Regions from separate parts of the Kitasatospora sp. NPDC089913 genome, predicted to be linked through region 2. Evidence: riboswitches for the same ligand, from Rfam matches in the RefSeq annotation. Region 2 holds a riboswitch; the other holds the start of a gene.
What was found. A riboswitch is a leader RNA that binds a small molecule or an ion and turns the genes downstream of it on or off. The one in region 2 is predicted to bind FMN.
Positions count from the first base shown of each region.

Region 1: linked by a shared signal. The riboswitch ahead of ACIPYS_RS24275 (riboflavin synthase) and the one ahead of ribB (3,4-dihydroxy-2-butanone-4-phosphate synthase) in region 2 are both predicted to bind FMN.

Region 1 is NZ_JBIVGI010000016.1:153,619-161,181, forward strand. It holds gene ACIPYS_RS24250 (HIT family protein) at 28-441, opposite strand; gene ACIPYS_RS24255 (DUF1508 domain-containing protein) at 528-788, shown strand; gene ACIPYS_RS24260 (MSMEG_1061 family FMN-dependent PPOX-type flavoprotein) at 950-1,645, opposite strand; gene ACIPYS_RS24265 (antibiotic biosynthesis monooxygenase) at 1,774-2,079, shown strand; gene ACIPYS_RS24270 (SCO4226 family nickel-binding protein) at 2,362-2,610, opposite strand; FMN riboswitch at 3,018-3,145, shown strand; gene ACIPYS_RS24275 (riboflavin synthase) at 3,366-4,115, shown strand; gene ACIPYS_RS24280 (nicotinamide mononucleotide transporter family protein) at 4,112-4,768, shown strand; gene ACIPYS_RS24285 (bifunctional 3,4-dihydroxy-2-butanone-4-phosphate synthase/GTP cyclohydrolase II) at 4,765-6,078, shown strand; gene ribH (6,7-dimethyl-8-ribityllumazine synthase) at 6,195-6,665, shown strand; gene ACIPYS_RS24295 (phosphoribosyl-ATP diphosphatase) at 6,772-7,044, shown strand; gene hisG (ATP phosphoribosyltransferase) at 7,201-7,563, shown strand, end outside.
Region 2 is NZ_JBIVGI010000008.1:87,368-94,930, reverse strand. It holds gene ACIPYS_RS15210 (ABC transporter permease) at 1-346, opposite strand, end outside; gene ACIPYS_RS15205 (MFS transporter) at 673-1,953, opposite strand; gene ACIPYS_RS15200 (LLM class F420-dependent oxidoreductase) at 1,950-2,762, opposite strand; gene ACIPYS_RS15195 (zinc-binding dehydrogenase) at 2,851-3,870, opposite strand; gene ACIPYS_RS15190 (DUF402 domain-containing protein) at 4,085-4,771, opposite strand; FMN riboswitch at 5,128-5,258, shown strand; partial or broken gene ribB (3,4-dihydroxy-2-butanone-4-phosphate synthase) at 5,406-6,074, shown strand; gene ACIPYS_RS15180 (phosphopantetheine-binding protein) at 6,365-6,607, shown strand; gene ACIPYS_RS15175 (ATP-grasp domain-containing protein) at 6,611-7,563, shown strand, end outside.

The sequences.
Region 1 (7,563 bases), on a different contig from region 2:
GCGCGATCCGGGTGGCCCGGCCGGGGTTCAGGGGGCGAGCGCGGCCCGCAGCCGTTCGGCGACCAGTGCCGCGTCCGCCTCGTCGGAGTACGCCCGGCGCGGCCAGAAGAAGCCGCGCAGCCCGTCCTTCGGGTTGCGCGGCACCACGTGGACGTGCAGGTGCGGCACCGACTGGCTGACCCGGTTGTTCGCCGCGACGAAGCTCCCCGCCGCCCCGAGCGCGGTTTCGACCGCCGCGGCCACCCGCTGCACCCGCAGGAAGAACGGGCCCACCGCCGACGGGGGCAGGTCCGTGAGGGTGCGGCGGTGGTCGCGGGGGACGACCAGCACATGGCCGGGGAAGAGCGGCCGACGGTCCAGGAAGGCGACCGCCACCTCGTCGTCCAGCACCCGGTGCGCGGGCTCCGTGCCGGCGACCACCGCGCAGAAGACGCAGTCCATCCGTCCATTCAACCGGCCCCGGGCCGCCCCGGCACCCGCTCCCGCCCGGGTCACCCGTCCGGACCCCGAGCGGGTGCGGGCCCGCGGTGGCCGGGCGCACCGTGCAGGTGGGGCGCGCGGCGCGTCCCGTCGACGAGGAGGTGGCCCGGATGGCGGGCAAGTTCGAGGTGTACGAGGACGCCGGCGGCAAGTACCGGTTCCGGCTCAAGGCGGGCAACGGCGAGATCGTCGCCACCGGCCAGGGTTACGCGAGCAAGGACGCCGCCCACAAGGGCGTCGAGGCCGTCCAGCGGGCGGCGAGCGGGGCGAGCGTGGTGGACGTCGCCAAGTCCGGGGCCGCGGCCTGATCCCGGCGGTCCGTGCGGGGCCGGCCCGGGGCGCTACGAGTGCCCCGTTCCGGCCCCGCACCGCCGTTCTGGCCCCGCACCGCTGTTCCGGCTCCGTGCCGCCCGCCGCCTCTGCCTCCGCATCCTCCGACCGCGAGCCGGCTCCCGGTGAACCCCCGCCGCTACTCGTAGCGGTACAGCAGAGCCTCCCGCTCGGTCTGCTCGATCGCCTCGAGGGTCAGCGACGGGTCCGCCAGGTGCGAGAGCGTGACCTGCGCCGAACTCGGCTGGGCGTCCTTGCCGAGCCAGTTCTCCGGTTTCCACGCCGAGGCGCGCAGGAACGCCTTCGGGCAGTGCGCGAACACCTCCTCGACCGCGACCACGATCGCGCTGCGCGGCGGCTTGCCGACCGCCGTCAACTGCTCCAGCAGCCGGGGGTCGGTGGAGACGCAGGCCCGCCCGTTGACGCGCAGGGTGGTGTCCCGGCCGGGCACGACGAACAGCAGCCCGATCCGGCCGGTCTCGACGATGTTGTGGAGGGTGTCCAGCCGCTTGTTGCCGGTCGCGTCCGGGATCGCCAGGGTGAACTCGTCGAGCACCGACACGAGTCCGGCCGGGCCGCCGCGCGGGGACACGTCGCAGCGCCCCTCGGCGTCCGCGCTGGCCAGGAGGACCAGCGAGGAGCAGGCGATCAGTTGCCGGGCGACCTCGTGGATGCGGTCCACCTGCTTGCGGCGGGCGTGGTCCCCGGGCTGCTCGTAGACCTCCCGCAGCACGGCCGGGTCGCGGACCGAGGCGGCGGCGAGTGCCTCGAACAGGCCGGTGGGCCGATCCGGCCCGGGGGTTGACGGAACGACGGTCTCCGGTGTGCTGGTCATACCGATGAAGGTAGCCGTGGCCGAGTCCGAGCGGCCGTCCGCCGCCCGGAAATCCTGCCCGAACCCCTCGCCACCAGCGATTTCGCGTCGATAATGGGGCCAGGACGCTTTCGGGGCAGGTGGTCGCGGTGATCATCAGAATCTGGGCCGGCCAGGTCATGGCCGGGCACATCGAGGAGTTCTGCGAGGTGCTGACCAGCAGGGTGCTGCCACAACTCGGGCGCACCGACGGCTGCCTCGGCGGCGAGCTGCTGCGCTCCGTCACCGAGGGCGGGCACCGGGTGCTCGTGGTCAGCCGGTGGCGCGACGAGGCGGCACTGCTCGGCTACGCGGGGCCGATGTGGCGGATCCGGCCGGTCTGGTCGGAGGGCGAACTCCGGTACCTGGCCCACCCGCCGGAGGTCACCCACTTCACGCCGGTCCCCGCGTCCTGACCCGGCCTGCTCCGCCGAGTTCCACCGTCGGGCCTCCGTCGAGCCCCGCCGCCCGGCCGGGTTCGGCGGCCGGGCAATTGGGCGGCTGAACAACAGCTATTGGTCAAATGCCCAACTATGCAGTTGGGCAACTGCCCAATGGGGCGATCGGCCAGTTGGGCAGCCGACCAAGAGTGCAGTTGGGCGGCCGCACAACAGTATGGCCGATTAATTGGGCAGAGGGCCAATAAGATGGTTGGGCAAGCGGCCAACCGGCAATTGGCCAGCTGTACAGCCGAGCGGTCAGACGATCAGCGGAACGGGGTGCACCTCGGCCGCCGGATGCCCGGTGCGCTCGTGGATCCGCTGCACGGCCTCCTTCGACGGAGCCTCGGACAGGCAGTAGACGTGGCCCGACTCCGGATCGGCCCAGGCCTGCTCGAAGGTCACGCCCTCCTCGGCCTGAATCGCCAGGTCCGCCTGGTGTGCCATTCGCAACTGCTCCTCGGTGATGCCGGCCATCCCGTGGTGGACGTCCATGAACTTGGCCATAGCTCCCGCACCTCCCGCGGTCGCCCGCGACGGCGGGTGTCGCCGCCCCGGTACCACCAGCCTGCGCCCGACGCACCCCGGGCCGCCACCGGACACCCGGTCGACGTTCCCGGCGCTCACCGGAGGACGCCCCGGACGACGTCCCGGACGACGCCCCGAGGCGCACCCCGCCGGACAGTTCCGGACTCCCGTGGCCAGGTCGTCGAATGCGCCACCGACAACCCCGCTCCACCCCGACCACCCCCGCAGCGCCCCACCCCGCCCCGCCCGACGGCGACGGCGACAGCGGCGCTCCGGCAACCCGTGCCGCCATTCCCCGGGGCCGAGTGAAAGAGGCCACAGTGGACACCTCTCCCTTGCTCCGCGCGGATCATGGCAGAATGACGGCAGAAGTAGCAGTGACGTTCAGCGCACTCCGGGGTCGGTGAAAATCCGAACCGGCGGTTACAGTCCGCGACCCGTCCGTAGCCAGCGGCCGGTTGACCAGGTGAAATTCCTGGACCGACGGTTAAAGTCCGGATGGGAGGCGTGCGCGGCGGACGAGTGAGCAGGGCCCGTGGTCCCCCGGTGGACCTCGGGAGGCGATGTGCGGCGACGGACGGGGATCTCCTCGTTCCGGCGCCCGGTTCGGCGGCAGCCCGGCAACGGGTCCCGTTGTCGTCCGGCGGCCCGCGTACCCCCGTGCCCACACGTGTCCGTGTCCCTCTCCCGTGCCACACCCCGGAGTCCGCGCCCCAAGCGCGAGGAGAACCCGGGTGTTCACCGGCATCATCGAAGAGCTCGGCGAGGTCGTGTCGATCGAGGAGATCGGCGAATCCTCGCGTATCCGTCTGCGCGGCCCGGTGGTCTGCGAGGGCGCGCGGCACGGCGACTCCATCGCGGTCAACGGCGTCTGCCTGACCGTCGTCGACACCCCCGAGGAACTCGCTCTCGGCACCGGTGAGTTCAGTGCCGATGTGATGGCCGAGACGCTCCACCGTTCCAGCCTGGGCGATTTGAAGCCCGGCGGGCGGGTCAACCTGGAGCGCGCGATGGCGCTCGGAGCCCGACTCGGAGGGCATCTGGTGCAGGGTCATGTCGACGCCACCGGGCGGCTGTTGAGTCGCGAACCGGGGGAACGCGACGCGGCCGGCGAGCTCCGCTGGGAGGTGCTGCGGTTCTCGCTGCCCGACTCCGTCTCGCGCTACCTGGTGGAGAAGGGCTCGATCACCGTCGACGGCGTCAGCCTCACCGTGGTCGAGGCCGCCCGCGACAGCTTCACCGTCAGCCTCATCCCGGCCACCCTCGCGCTGACCACCCTCGGCACCAGGGCCGTCGGCGAGAGCGTCAACCTGGAGGTCGACGTCCTCGCCAAGTACGTCGAGCGGCTGCTGGAGGCCCGCACCCTCCCGCCCCTGCCCGGAGTCGACGCACCCCACGCGGCCAACGCCGTGGACGCGACGAACGCGACGAACGCGACGAACTCGGCGGACCCGGTCGACGACACCCCGGGGGAGCAGCGGTGAACTGGCTCAACGGCACCGTTCACCTGCTCGGCCAGGACGTCTACCGCTCCGACATCATCGGCAACCTGCTCGGCCTCGCCGCCCTGGCCCTCGGCTGGCAGCGCTCCCGGCTGACCTGGCCGGTCCAACTGCTCTCCGGCCTGGTCCTGGTCGGCGCCTACTGGAGCGCCCATCTCAGCGGAGGCGTCGGCAAGCAGATAGTCGTGATCACGGCCGCCGTGTGGGGCTGGACCCGATGGCAGCGCGCCGCGCGGGGCGACGGTGGCGGCAACGGCGACATCGCCGTCCGCTTCGCCACCGGCCGCGAGCGCGCCGTACTGATCGGCGGCACCGCGCTCGGCACCCTGGCGGTCGGCACGCTCTTCACCGCCGTCCCGCAACTGTCCTGGGACGCCTGGCCGGACGCCTACATCTTCGTCGGAACCCTGGCCGCGATGGTCGCCCAGGCCCGCGGCTGGGTCGAGTTCTGGTTCGCCTGGATCGCCGTCGACCTGGTCGGCGTGCCGCTCGCCTTCAACAACGGCCTGGTCTTCTCCGGCTTCACCTACTCCGTGTACTTCGTCCTGGTCCTGCTCGGCCTGCGCGCCTGGTGGCTCCGCGGCCGCACCGCACACTCCGTGACCGACCCCGTCCTCCAGGGAGCCTCCGCATGACCGAGAACCCCGCCCCGCGTCCGGCAGAGAACCCCGTCGCGACCCCGGCCGGAGGCCCCGTCGCGACCCCGGTCGGCGAGTTCGTCCTCGACCCGGTCGAGCGGGCCGTCGCCGACATCGCGCTCGGCCGCGCCGTGATCGTCGTGGACAACGAGGACCGCGAGAACGAGGGCGACATCGTCTTCGCCGCCTCCGCCGCCACCCCCGAGCTGATGGCCTTCACCGTCCGCTACAGCTCCGGCGTCATCTGCGCCCCGATGACCGGCGCCGAACTGGACCGGCTCAAGCTCCCGCCGATGACCCAGGTCAACGAGGACCGCAAGGGCACCGCCTACGCCGTCTCGGTGGACGCCAGGGAGGGCGTCGACACCGGCATCTCGGCCGCCGACCGGGCCCGCACCGTGCGCCTGCTCGCCTCGCCCGGCACCGGGTCCGGCGACCTCGCCCGGCCGGGGCACGTCTTCCCGCTGCGCGCGGTCGAGGGCGGCGTGCTGGTCCGGCCCGGCCACACCGAGGCCGCGGTCGACCTGGCCCGGCTGGCCGGTCTGCCGCCGGCGGGCGCGATCGCCGAGGTGGTCAACGACGACGGCACCATGGCCCGGCTGCCCGAGCTGGTGGCCTTCGCCCGTGAGCACAACCTGGCGATCATCTCCATCGAGGACCTCATCGCCTACCGCCGCCGCACCGAGCTGCACGTCGACCGCGCCGCCGTCACCTCCCTGCCGACCGCGTACGGTGAGTTCACCGCCGTCGGCTACCGGGGCACCCTCGACGGTGTCGAGCACATCGCGCTGGTCGCCGGCGGACTGGCCCAGGACGGCCGGCTCCCCGACGGCGAGGACGTGCTGGTCCGGGTCCACTCCGAGTGCCTGACCGGTGATGTGCTCGGCTCGCTGCGCTGCGACTGCGGCCCCCAGCTCCAGGCCTCGCTGCGGCGGGTCGCCGAGGCCGGCCGGGGCGTGGTGCTCTACCTGCGCGGCCACGAGGGCCGGGGCATCGGCCTGGCGCACAAGCTGCGCGCCTACGAGCTCCAGGAGCGCGGCCGGGACACCGTGGACGCGAACCTCGACCTCGGCCTGCCCGCGGACGCCCGCGACTACAGCATCGGCGCCCAGATGCTCGGCGACCTCGGCGTCCGCTCGCTGACCCTGCTGACCAACAACCCGGACAAGCTCACCGCGCTCACCGAGCACGGGCTCAAGGTCAAGGGCCGCGAGCCGGTCGAGATCCCGGCCGGCGAGCACAACGCGCGCTACCTGCGGACCAAGCGCGACCGGATGGGCCACGACCTGCCCGGCCTCGACGGCTGACCCGCACCCGGGCCTCGCACACCCGGACCTCGCACACCGCGCACCCCGTACAGCCCGACACACCGCGCACCCCGAACCCTGCACCCTGCACCCCGAACCACCGAAAGGCACCGCACATGAGCGGCCACGGAGCCCCCGAGCTGACCATCGACAACGCCGCCGACCTCAAGGTCGCCGTGATCGCCGCCCAGTGGCACGATCAGGTGATGAACGGCCTGCTCGACGGCGCCCACCGCGCCCTCAAGGAGCTGGGCGTCGCCGAGCCGACCGTCCTGCGCGTCCCCGGCACCTTCGAGCTGCCGGTGGCCGCCAAGCGCCTCGCCGACCGCGGCTACGACGCAGTGATCGCCCTCGGCGTGGTCATCCGGGGCGGCACCCCGCACTTCGACTACGTCTGCCAGGCCGCCACCGCGGGCCTCACCCAGGTTTCCGTCGACACCGGCGTGCCGGTCGGTTTCGGTGTGCTGACCTGCGACAACGAGCAGCAGGCCGTGGACCGCGCGGGCCTGCCCGGCTCCAGCGAGGACAAGGGCCACGAGGCGGTCACCGCGGCCGTCGCCACGGCCGTCGCGCTGCGCTCGCTCTGACCCGACCGGCCGGAGCGCACCCCGGACCGTGGACGTCCACCGGACTGTCCACGGTCCGGAACCGTTTACCGCCCGTCAGCCCGCACGCCGTATGGTGAGTCCCATCATGGCTTCGAAGACATTCGAGGAGCTCTTCACCGAGCTCCAGCAGAAGGCCGCCACCGGCGACCCCTCGTCCTCCCGTACCGCGCAGCTCGTCCAGCAGGGCGTCCATGCGATCGGCAAGAAGGTCGTCGAGGAGGCCGCCGAGGTCTGGATGGCCGCCGAGTTCCAGTCCGACGAGCAGACCGCCGAGGAGATCTCGCAGCTCCTCTACCACCTTCAGGTGATGATGGTCGCCCGCGGGCTGACGCTCGACGACGTCTACAAGTACCTCTAGACCGACGGACCTCCGGACCGACGACCTCCCGGGCGACGGACCTCCGGAGCGACGGACCTCCGGAGCGACGGATCTCCGGACCGACGGACCTCCGATCCCGGACCGTCCCGGCCCCGGAAACCCCACCCACACCGAACGAGTAAGGAACTGACCTCCATGCTGCGCATCGCCGTGCCCAACAAGGGTTCGCTCTCGGGTCCCGCGGCGGAGATGCTCCATGAGGCCGGCTACCGGCAGCGCAAGGACTCCAAGGAACTGGTGCTGGTCGACCCGGGCAACCAGGTCGAGTTCTTCTTCCTGCGCCCGCGCGACATCGCCGTCTACGTCGGCTCCGGCCGCCTGGACGTCGGCATCACCGGCCGCGACCTGCTGCTGGACTCGCACTCCAACGCCGAGGAGGTGCTCGCGCTCGGCTTCGCCGGCTCGACCTTCCGCTTCGCCCGCCCGGTCGGCGCGGCCGTCGAGGACGTCTCGGACCTGGAGGGTCTGCGGATCGCCACCTCCTACACCGGCCTGGTG
Region 2 (7,563 bases):
CGATGTGGCGCAGCATGCCCCACCGGCCCACCCCGTCGACCCGGGCGGCGTTGAGCACCTCGCGGTCGAGCTCGCGCAGGCCGAGCATGGTGTTGACCAGCATCGGGAAGAACACCAGCAGCGCGCAGAGGATGGCGATCGGCAGCAGCCCGTAGCCGATCCACAGGGCGAGCAGCGGCGCGAGCGCCACCGCCGGTACGGCCTGGGAGGCGGCGAGGTAGGGCTGCAGGGCGCGGGCGGCGACGGTGCTGCGGGCCATCAGGTAGCCGAGCGGCAGGGCCGCCGCGATGCCCAGGCCGCTGCCGGCGGCGCTCTCCACGACGGTCTGCCAGGCGTAGCCGAGCAGTCCGCCGTCCGTGATCGCGTCCACGAAGGCCCGGGCGACGGTGCCGGGGGAGGGCAGGAAGAACGCCGAGACGGCCTTGGTCCGGGTGACGAGGTCCCAGGTGCCCACCAGGAGGAGGCCGAACACCAGCGGCGGCAGTACCGTCGCCAGCCGGCCGGTGGTCCGTGCGGACCGGCCGGGGGCGTCGGTCCGGGACACCGGGGTGGTGGCCGGTGCCGACGGTGTCCGGTGGGCGGTCTTCAGCTCTGACACGGAAGCTCCGTTCGTCTCCCCGTACGCAGGGTGGGTGGTTCTGGCGCCGGGCTGCGGCCGGCTCGGTGCGCTCCTCATCGGGCCGCGTGGCGCAGCAGGAGGGTGACGGCCAGGACCGCCGCGGCGCCCGCGGCGAGCGCGAGCCAGCCCGTGCCGGTGCCGGTGGCCGTCACGACCGCGATGCCCAGCGGTGGCCCGACGGCCGTCCCCGTGCTCCAGGCCAGCGAGGACAGCGCACTGCCCCGGCCGAGCGAGGCGGGGCCCGAGAACCGTACCAGCAGCGGAAAGAACGCCGAGGAGTAGGCGATCTCGCCGATCGCGAACAGCGCGGCGAAGCCGGCCAGCAGGGCGGTCCTGGCGGCGCCGTCGGTCGCCGTGGCGAGGGCGCCGGCGCCGAACGCGGCGCACCACAGCAGTGGCGCCGCGATCAGGGCGGCCTCCTCGGCCAGCCCCTCGAGGCGCCGGGCGACGGGGCGCTGGAGCAGCAGCAGGACGAGGGCGTTGCCGGCGGTGACGGCGCTGACGCCGGCCAGGCCGATGCCCATGCCGTGGTGCAGCAGCAGCGGGACGGTCGCCTCGATCTGGGTGAATCCGGCGGTCGCGAAGAGCGCCTGGGCGAGCATCAGCAGGGCGATCGGACGGCTGCGCAGCAGTGCCCGGTAGCCCGGCGGGTCCGGTTCCCGGTCCGGAGCGATGCCGCCGGGCATGTCGGGCACGTCGGGCACGCCGGGCACGTCGGGCACGTCGGGAACCGCGGGCACGGCCGGGCGGCGGCGGTGGACCAGGAGGAAGAGCACGGCGAGCGGTACCGAGGCGGCGGCCGCCGCCTCGTACAGCCAGGGCAGGGTGCCCGCCGGGTGCCCGGCGGCGAGCAGCAGCCCGCCACCGGTGGCACCGAGGCCCATGCCCGCGTTGGTCATCACATGGCGCAGCACGAAGGCACGGCGTTGCTGCGCGGCCGGGACCAGGGCGGTGACCACCCCGGTGATCGCCGCGTACTGCAGGCCGTAGCCGACGCCCGCGAGCAGGCCGGAGGCCGTCACGGGCAGGCTGCCGCCCGCCGCGCCGAGCAGCGCGTACGAGAGCACCAGCGAGGTGGTGCCGACCGCGCCGACCGCCGCCGCGCTGCCCCGGTCGGCCCGGGGGCCGCCGAGGACCGCGGCGGCGCACCCGGCGGCCGCCATCGCCACGAAGTAGGTGCCGGCGCCGGTTCCGCCCAGTCCGAGCCGGTCGCTGATGTAGATGCTGGTCAGCGGGAAGACCAGTCCGATCCCGGCGCTGGACGCCAGCAGGGCGGCCATCAGGCCGTGGAACCCGGCGCCGGGACGCCCGCCCGGCTGCCCGGATCCGGTCATCGGCCGGCCAGGCCGTCGCGCAGCGCGAGCAGTTCGCGGACCGGGGCGAGGTCGAACGGGCCGGGGACGGAGACGATGATCTCGGTGGCGCCGGCCGCCGCGAACGCCTCGGCCAGGCCGGTCTGCGGGGCGTCGATCATCACGGTGCGGCCGATCTCGCGCGGGTCGCGGCCGACCTTGGCGCACCAGTCGTCGAGCACTCCGCTGCGGCGGGCGAACTCGGCGACCGGGTCGGTGGAGTCCCAGCCGTACCAGTTCCACAGGTCGGCGTAGCGGGCGACGGCCTGGAGGGTGCGCTTCTCGCCGCCGCCGCCGATGAGGATCGGCAGCGGGCCGGCGGGCGCGGGGTTGAGCTTGGTGAGGCGGTCGCGGATCGCGGTGACGGCCTCCTCGAAGGCGTCGATCCGGCCGCCGGGGCCGGGGAAGGGGTAGCCGTACTCGCGGTGCTCCTGCTCGAACCAGCCGGCGCCGACGCCGAGGACGACCCGGCCGCCGCTGAGCAGGTCGACGGTGCGGGCCTGGTCGGCGAGCAGGTGCGGGTTGCGGTAGGCGGTGCAGGTCACCAGGGTGCCGATGGTGGCCCGGCTGGTCTCGACGGCCATCGCGGCCATCAGCGACCAGCACTCGTAGTGGCGGCCGTTCTGGTCGCCGGTCTGCGGCATGAAGTGGTCCCAGGTCCACAGCGAGTCGACGCCGAGCTCGTCGGCGGCGCGCCAGGCGGCCCGCAGGTCGGCCAGGTCGCAGTGCTGGGGGTGGAGCTGGGCGCCGATCCGCAGGGTGGGGCGGGTGGCGTCGGGGGTGGTGCTCATGGGGGTCTCCTGGTGGTGCGGGTGCGGGTGGGTGTCCGACGCCTGGCGGGCGCCCGACGGGGTGTCAGGAGGGTGTGGGGGTGCGGAGTCAGCGGGGTTCGACGAAGACCCGGAACACCGGGGAGCCGGAGCTCTCGGTCAGCGCCTCGCCGGTGTCGGCCAGTTCGTGGCGGGAGGTGACCAGCGGGGCCAGGCCGGCGGCGAGAGCTCCGCCGCGCAGCAGGGCGGCGGCGGCACGCCAGTCGGCGGGCTCCTGGCTGTACGAGCCGGTGACGGTGAGCTGGCGGCGGTGCACCTCGTAACCGGGCAGGACGGCGTCGGGGGTGTCGTGGGAGCCGCCGAAGAGGACCAGCCGGGCGCCGTCGGCCGCGGCGCGGAAGCCGGCGGCGATCGCCTCGCGGGAGGCGATGGTGACGAACACCACGTCGGCCTTGGGGAGTTCCGCGAGCTCCTCGGGCGTCACGGCGTGGTCGGCGCCGGCCGCCAGGGCCGCGGTGCGGCGGGTGCCGTCGGTCTCGACCACGGTGACCGAGCGGGCCTGGTGGTGCTGGGCGAGCAGCAGGTGCAGTCGGCCCATGAAGCCGCCGCCGATCACCGCGACCCGGTCGCCGGGCTGGAAGGAGCCGCGCCGGAACGAGTGCACCACGCAGGCCAGCGGCTCGCCCATGGCGGCGTGCAGCGGGTCGGCGTCGCCGACCGGCCAGGCGTGGGCGGCCGGCACCCGCACGTACTCGGCGAGCCCGGCGCCCATGCTGATGCTGCCGTCCGGCAGCAGACTGCCCTGCGGCGAGGCGCAGATGGCGCTGTTGCCGGAGCGGCAGTGGCGGCAGGTGCCGCAGCGGGTCAGCAGGTCCACGGTGACCAGATCGCCGACGGCGGGGGCGTCCTCCAGTGCGGCGGCGCGCGCACCGACCTGCTCGACCCGGCCGGAGACCTCGTGGCCGGCGGCCACGGGGTAGACGGGCATGGCGCCGGTGTAGAGCTTGGCCTCCATGGTGCACAGCCCGCAGGCGGCGATCCGGACGAGCACGTCGTCCTCGCCGATCTCGGGGCGCGGGGTCTCGCGGATCTCGACGGAGCCGGGGGAGGTCACCAGGGCTATGCGCATCGGTCGTTCCTTTCGCGGTGCTGTGGTGCTGCGGTGCGGTACTGCGGTGGTGCAGCGGTGTCGGCTGCTGCGGTGCGACTGCCGCGGTGCGGGCCGCCGCGGGCACGGGGGTGCCGCGGTGCGGGTGGCGCCGTGCGGTCGCGCCGCCGGGGCACGGGTGGCGCCCCGACGGGCCGGTCGGTCGGGTGGACCGCCCGGACGGCGGGGGGTCGGCTCAGGCCGGGGGAGGGGGAGCGGTCCACTGCGCGGCGGGTCGCCAGTGCGTCCACCGCTCGGTCCACCAGGTGTCGCCGCGGTCGATCCGGGCGGCGAGCGCCGCGGCCTCGGCACGGACGGCGGCGGCCTGTTCGGGGGTGAAGCCGCCGGTGCGGGCGCGCTCCTCGAAGGCTTCGACGTCCTTCCAGCGGTACGGGCCGCCGTCGGCCGGGATCCAGAGGTCGAGCTCGTGGTCGAGGGTGTCGACGCCCTCGTCGGTGATCCGGTACGGGTCCTGGAAGTTGACGTACCAGCCGGAGAGCTCGTCGGTCTCCGGGTCGCGGAAGGCCCAGACGGCGTAGGCCTCGCCGGGGCGCTGCAGCTGCAGGACACCGGGGCTGCGCCAGCGGTCGGCGACGGTGCTCCAGCCGTGCGGTCCCCAGCTGAACTCGCCCTCGCCGAAGGAGAGCCGGGTGTCGTGGGCCAGGTACACGGCGAGCAGGTCGGGTTCGTGGGCGACGACCCGGACGGGGTGGCTCAGCCAGACCCGTCCGTCGAGGATCTCCCGCCGCAGCACCACCTGACCCGGCGTCAACAAGGCGCCGGCGAAGACGGGTTCGGAGACCGGCACGGCCGTCGGAACGGCTGCGCCGAGGCCGTTCGCCGGCCCGGCCGCGCCTGCGCCGGGTTCGTCGCCGACGGACACGGCGGAGCGCCCCGGACTCCTCGAAGGATCGTGCATGAACGTCTTGCCCCCGTTTCGCAATGCCGCCCCCGGAACGCGGGCGGCGAGACTCCGGCCCCCGCCGGAGTGCCGAACGCCCGCCCCTCGGACCCCGTCCCCAGTGGTTCGACGCAGGTCGAACGGGGGTCACTACTTGTGGGTAGGCATCGGCGGTCCGGATCTTAAGCACGCTCGGACGGCATTGGCAATGCCCGCCGAACGGCGGGGTCGGGAACCCCCGGTTCGGCGTGTGATGCAGCCCACGGCTCCACCCGTTCACCGACGTCTTGTCAAGATCGCGGCAAGTGTGCGAGGTTGACGGGCGTTGTTCAAGACGTTTGCGCACTCCGGGGTCGGTGAAATTCCGAACCGGCGGTTACAGTCCGCGACCCGTCCGCCGCCAGCGGCCGGTTGACCAGGTGAAACTCCTGGACCGACGGTTAAAGTCCGGAAGGGAGGCAGTGCGCGGCGGGCAGGTTTTTCCGACGGCCGGGGGGATTCCCGTCGGCCGGTCGGTCGCGGGCCGCTTCCACCGGAATGCGGTCGACGACCGCCCCTGCACGCCCATGCTCCAGCAGCCCCGGAAGTCCGCGCCCCGAGCGCGAGGAGAGTTCCGATGGGCCACACCACGGGCACGACCACCGCCGACGCGACCTCGTACGCGGCCGGCGACACCGAGCAGCCGTTCGACTCCGTCGAGTACGCGGTCGCGCAGATCGCGGCCGGCCGGGCGGTCGTCGTCGTCGACGACGAGAGCCGCGAGAACGAGGGCGACCTGGTCTTCGCCGCCGAGCTCGCCACCACCGAGCTGGTCGCCTTCGCCATGACCGAATGCCGCGGACTGCTCTGCGCCCCGATGACCGGCGCCGACCTCGACCGGCTGGAACTGGACCAGATGGTCCGTGAAAACACCGAGCACCACCGCACCGCCTTCACCGTCTCGGTCGACGCCGCGGCCGGCATCAGCACCGGCATCTCGGCGGCCGACCGGGCGCTGACCCTGCGGCTGCTGGCCGAGCCGGGCACCCGCCCGGCCGAGCTGGTGCGCCCGGGCCACGTCTTTCCGCTGCGGGCGGTCGACGGCGGTGTGCCGGCGCGGGCCGGTCACACCGAGGCCGGGGTGGACCTGTGCCGGCTGGCCGGCCTGCGTCCGGCGGCGGCGATCTGCGAGATCGCGATGGCCGACGGTGCCATGGCCAGACTGCCGGAGCTGCGCGAGTTCGCCGGCCGGCACGGCCTGGCGCTGATCTCCATCGCCGACCTGATCGAGTACCTGCGCACCGCGGGCGGTGCGGCCGGGGCGGTGGTCCCGGAGGGTGCGGCCGGGGCGGCGGTCCCGGCCGGAGCGGCACGGACGGCGGTCGCGGTGGCCGCCGGCTGATTCCGCCGGGAAACCGGCCGCAGGGGGGCGGTTCCGCCGGGAATTCCATTTCCGGGGCGGTGCCGTGATTCGTCCTGCCCGCAGGAATTCCGGCACCGGCTCCGGTTAACCGGCTGTTTTCCCGGAATTGACAGTTCCGCAACCCTGCTCCAATAATCGATTCACGGATGCACGCCGACGGGGAGAGGCCTGGTATGTCCGACACCAGCACCACGGAAACACTCAGAATTATTTGGGAAGAAGTCCTCGGCACGCCGGTCGACGACCTGGACGCCGATTTCTTCGATCTCGGCGGGGATTCCCTGCTGGCCCTCGCGATTTCCACCCGGGCCATCGAGTCCGGTCTGGACATGCCCCGGTCGGCGGTGCTGCGCCGCAGCACCCTCCGGCAGCTCGCCGAGGCCGTCGAGGACCCACGACTCTTCGATCGCGCCTGAGCGATGGCCATCGTCGTCGTCTACGACCAGGGCTCGGCCTCGCCGCGCGAGGTGATCGCCCTGGGGCGCACGGCTCCGGTACTGGTCGCGCTGGCCGACTCCGACCACGCCCGGCAGGTCGGCCCGCTGTTCGAGGAGAACTGCGCGGGCGTCGTCACGCTGGCCGAAGGTGACGGGGCGGCCGCCGCCCGGCTGCGCGAGTACGGGGCCGCGGGCATCCTGACGTTCAGCGAACGGATGCTCGCCGACACCGCCCGGCTCGCCGGACTGCTCGGCCTGCCGTTCAACACCCCGGAGACCGTCCGGGTGTTGACCGACAAGGCGGCGCAGCGTCGGCGGCTGCGGGAGGCGGGGGTGGACAGTGTGCGCAGCGCGCTGCTCACCGACGCCGAGGGCTGGCGCGCCGCGCTGACCGAGGTGGGCCTGCCCGCCGTGGTCAAGCCGGTCCGCGGGGAGGGCAGCCGGAACACCGTCCTGGTGACGGATCCGGACCGCGGCGCCGCCGTGGTCGAGGAGTTCCTGCGGTCCGAACCGGCGCTGGTGGTCGAGGAGTTCCTGCGGGGCGCGGACTGCGCGCCGTTCGGGGACTACGTGTCGGTGGAGAGTGCCGTCACACCCGCCGGGATCCGCCACGTCGCCGTCACCGGAAAGCTGCCGCTGGCGCCGCCGTTCCGGGAGTCCGGGCAGTTCTGGCCCTCGCAGCTGGCCCCCGGGCCGGAGGCGGAGGTGGTCGGGCTGGCCGACCGGGCGCTCCGGGCGCTCGGGGTCACGCACGGTCTGGTGCACACCGAGATCAAGCTGACGGCCGCCGGGCCCCGGCTGATCGAGGTCAACGGCCGCCTCGGCGGGGACCAGACCGATCTGGCCGGACGGTCCGTCGGGCTCGATCTGGTCGCGCTGGCCGGTGAGTTGGCGCTCGGACGCGAGCCCGGGCCGCTCCCGGCCCGTCCGGACCG